Regions from separate parts of the Pseudoalteromonas sp. AWH4_217 genome, predicted to be linked through region 1. Evidence: predicted binding sites of a transcription regulator. Region 1 holds the regulator's gene; the other holds the start of a gene.
The links. Region 1 encodes NrdR, which represses ribonucleotide reductase genes. Its sites were predicted from a motif close to AAACACNANATNTNGTGTTT; they were not measured.
Positions count from the first base shown of each region.

Region 2: nrdA (class 1a ribonucleoside-diphosphate reductase subunit alpha) is a predicted target of NrdR. The motif match lies at 1,262-1,281, and genes of this name have one in related genera.

Region 1 is NZ_JBSWYM010000016.1:34,785-36,989, forward strand. It holds gene glyA (serine hydroxymethyltransferase) at 1-1,024, shown strand, start outside; gene nrdR (transcriptional regulator NrdR) at 1,190-1,642, shown strand; gene ribD (bifunctional diaminohydroxyphosphoribosylaminopyrimidine deaminase/5-amino-6-(5-phosphoribosylamino)uracil reductase RibD) at 1,639-2,205, shown strand, end outside.
Region 2 is NZ_JBSWYM010000003.1:347,668-349,872, reverse strand. It holds gene nrdA (class 1a ribonucleoside-diphosphate reductase subunit alpha) at 1-1,196, opposite strand, end outside; gene ACXAH1_RS05030 (HAD family hydrolase) at 1,563-2,205, opposite strand, start outside.

The DNA.
Region 1 (2,205 bases):
GATTGACCGTGCATGTGAGCTGTTCGGCTGTGATTATGCAAACGTTCAGCCACACGCGGGCTCTCAGGCAAATGCCGCGGTATTCCAAGCGCTGCTTCAGCCGCATGATACCGTGTTGGGTATGAGTCTGGCACATGGTGGTCACCTGACACATGGTTCACACGTGAACTTCTCTGGTAAAACTTACAATGCGGTTCAGTATGGCCTGAACGAAGAGACTGGCGAAATCGACTACGCACAGGTTGAAGCGCTGGCGCTGGAGCACAAGCCGAAAATGATCATCGGTGGTTTCTCTGCCTACTCAGGTATTGTTGACTGGGCTAAATTCCGTGAAATCGCAGACAAAGTGGGTGCTTACCTGCTGGTTGATATGGCACACGTTGCGGGTCTGGTTGCGGCTGGTATCTACCCAAGCCCAATCCAACATGCGCATGTTGTTACGACAACGACACACAAAACACTGGCAGGCCCTCGTGGTGGTTTGATCCTGTCAGCATGTGGTGATGCGGATATCTATAAAAAACTGAACAGTGCAGTATTCCCGGGTGGTCAGGGTGGTCCATTGTGTCACGTGATTGCAGCAAAAGCTGTTGCATTCAAAGAAGCTTTGCAGGATGACTTCAAAGCATACCAGACACAAGTGGTAAAAAATGCACAGGCAATGGTTGCTGTACTTCAGGCGCGTGGCTACAAAGTTGTTTCAGGTAAGACTGACAACCACTTGTTCTTGCTTGATCTGATCGACAAAGACATCACAGGTAAAGACGCGGATGCGGCGCTTGGCCGTGCGAACATCACTGTGAACAAAAACTCTGTACCAAACGACCCTCGTTCTCCGTTTGTGACGTCTGGTCTGCGTATTGGTTCACCGGCTATCACACGTCGCGGCTTTAAAGAAGCAGAAGCGGGTGAACTGGCTGGCTGGATCTGTGATGTACTGGACAACATCGAAGATGAAGCAGTTCAGGCACAGGTGAAAGAAAAAGTAAAAGCGATTTGCGCTAAGTTGCCTGTATACGCGTAAGCAATAGCGCGCGACGTTATACACAAGAGGGCTGCCATTCTGGCAGCCTTTTTTTATGTGCACCAATGGCCACTATCTTGGTATACTGGCAACAATTGACCCAAGCTGTGTTGTAACCTTGCCAGCGCAGATTGGGCGTTTGTCAGTTTTTCATAGTGAGTGTTTATGCACTGTCCTTTTTGTACGGCAAAAGAAACCAAAGTGATAGATTCACGGTTAGTTGGCTCGGGTCACCAGGTACGCAGGCGGCGTGAGTGTATTTTATGTCACGAGCGTTTTACCACGTTTGAAGGGGCCGAGTTGGTGATGCCCAGAGTGATCAAGCAAGATGGCTCCAGAGAACCATTTAATGAAGATAAACTGCAAAATGGTTTGCATCGAGCGCTTGAAAAGCGCCCGGTGAGCACTGAGCAGATAGAAGAAGTCGTTCATCAAATAAAATCTCAATTGCGTGCTACCGGTGAGCGAGAAGTGCCCAGTCAGCTGGTGGGTGAATGTATTATGGAAGCGCTCAAAAAACTCGATAAAGTGGCCTACGTACGTTTCGCTTCGGTGTATCGTTGCTTTGAAGATGTGAAAGAGTTTGGTGAAGAAATTGCCAGACTGGGGGATGAATGAGTTTTACACAAGCCGATCGTACTTTTATGGCACGCGCCATTGAGTTGGCTAAACAGGGCTGTTTTACGACCACACCTAACCCCAATGTCGGCTGTGTGATAGTTAATAACGGCGAAATTGTCGGTGAAGGGTTTCACTTGCGTGCCGGTGAGCCACATGCGGAAGTGCATGCTCTGCGAGAGGCTGCCGAGCAGGCTCAGGGCGCGACGGCCTACGTAACACTTGAACCCTGCAGTCACTATGGCCGTACACCACCATGTGCAAAAGGCCTGATCGAAGCCGGCGTTAGTAAAGTCATCGCTGCGATGGTCGATCCCAACCCAGAAGTTGCGGGGCGAGGACTTGCGATGCTCAATGAGGCGGGGATAGAAACAGCTTCGGGACTACTTGAACAACAGGCGCGGGCACTTAACAAAGGTTTCTTAAAGCGGATGGAGCAAGGCCTGCCTTATGTCATCTGTAAGCTGGCTGCGAGTCTGGATGGCAAAACGGCCCTGGGTAATGGCGAGAGTAAATGGATCACAGGACCCGCGGCGCGACGCGATGTGCAGCTGGGGCGGGCG
Region 2 (2,205 bases), on a different contig from region 1:
AACAGCTCAAGTGCCTTTATGCGCTTCTTACGGATAGACTCGTCTTGCTCATATTGTACATATAAGCGCTCAAATTTGTCCTGATCCTCAAAGAAGGCATCGTACAATCCTGGTACGTCTGACGGACTGAATAGCGTGATGTAGTCATCTTTGATAAGGCGCGTGTACATGGTTTTGTTGAATTGAACACCGTAGTCCAGGTGTCTTACACGGTTTTCCTCAACACCACGGTTGTTCTTCAGAACCAGCAGGTTTTCAACTTCCAGATGCCAAAGCGGGTAGAACAGTGTTGCTGCACCGCCACGCACACCACCTTGAGAGCAGCTTTTAACCGCTGTCTGGAAGTGTTTGTAGAATGGAATACAGCCAGTATGGAAAGCCTCGCCGTTACGGATAGGGCTGCCCAGCGCACGGATCCGACCTGCATTGACCCCGATCCCAGCGCGTTGACTGACGTATTTTACGATGGCAGATGAAGTGGCGTTAATCGAATCCAGACTGTCCGCTGTTTCAATTAATACACACGAGCTGAACTGGCGCGTTGGCGTGCGCACGCCCGACATAATAGGTGTCGGCAACGAAATCTTGAACTGTGAAACCGCATCGTAAAAACGCTTGATGTAGTCAAGGCGTGTTTCTTTTGGATAATCTGAAAACAGGCTGGCAGCAACCAGGATATACAGGAACTGAGCGCTTTCATAGATTTCACCCGTTACACGGTTCTGAACCAGGTACTTACCTTCGAGCTGTTTTACCGCAGCATAACTGAACGACATATCACGGTCATGATCAAGGAAGTCGTTTAGCTGCTCATATTCTTCACGGGTATAGTCGGTTAACAGACCTGCATCATAGCGCTTGTCTTCAACCAGTTTAGTCACGTGGTCGTAAAGATGAGGTGGTTCGAACTGGCCATAGGCCTTCTTGCGTAAATGGAATACAGCCAGACGCGCCGCAAGGTATTGGTAGTCTGGTGTGTCTTTTGAGATTAGATCAGCAGCGGCTTTAATGATTGTCTCGTGAATGTCTTCTGTACGAATTCCATCATAAAACTGAATGTGAGACTTAAGCTCGACTTGAGAAACCGACACATTATTCAGGCCTTCGGCAGCCCAGTTTATCACTCGATGAATTTTATCTAAATCAAGCGGCTCTTTACGGCCGTTTCGTTTACTGACAGATAATTGTTGGTTCATAGCTACGCCTGTATTCCCCCGGAATGCGGTAATTTTCATCGCATATTCATAATTGCTTAGCATTTCACCACTATATATGGTGTCCGCTAGAAAGAGGATCACAAGATAGTGGGGTTAGCGTCATTTTGCAATAGAACAACTTTCTATGGATTGTGGATAACATAGGGATAATATTTTTATGTTAGCAAATACTAACCTTCTGCTATCCAACGACGCTGTAAGCAAAAAAAAATCAACTCACACCAGTCGATTTTTCGCTTTTTTTAAGAAATTTTCGCAAATTGCACGACTGTTTTTTTTATGCGCAACTTTGTTCTCAATATAGTATAAAACACAATATATAGTGGTGTTTTATTATCAAAGACACTAAATATGAGAAAAGATCGATTCTGGGTTAGTAAGATCCAGATCCGCAGACCAGCTGTGTGCCTCTTCCAGGGATGGAATGAAACCCCATAAGGCTGCCGCTGACCTCATACCAGCCGCTTTGGCCGCAGCAATATCTCGAGCAGCGTCTCCTACATATATACATTGCTCAGGATTAACTCCCAGTTTTTCTGCCACAAGCAGCAGCGGCTCAGGGTGGGGTTTGGCAACGGTTAAGGTATCGCCACAGACAACGACCTCAATGTCTCTGAGTACGGCGATTTGTGCCAGCAAGGGCAGGGTCAGAAAGGTTGGCTTGTTGGTCATGATGCCCGTTTTGATCCCTTTCTGCGCAAGAGCCTCCAGTAAAGACTCAACTCCTGTAAAACAGTGTGAGTGAACCGCCAGATTCTGTGCATAGTAGTCGAGCACTTCCTGCTTGAGCGTTTCGAAGTCGAATTCACTGAGTTTATCACCAAAGCCAACTTCCAATAATGCTTTTACACCATTGGAGATAGCCGGGCTATAAACAGCGCGATCGACTTGCGCCATACCATGTTTTTTCAAAACGTGGTTCAGTGCACCGCCTAAGTCATCACTGGTATCGAGCAATGTCCCATCGAGGTCAAATATTACGGCCTGT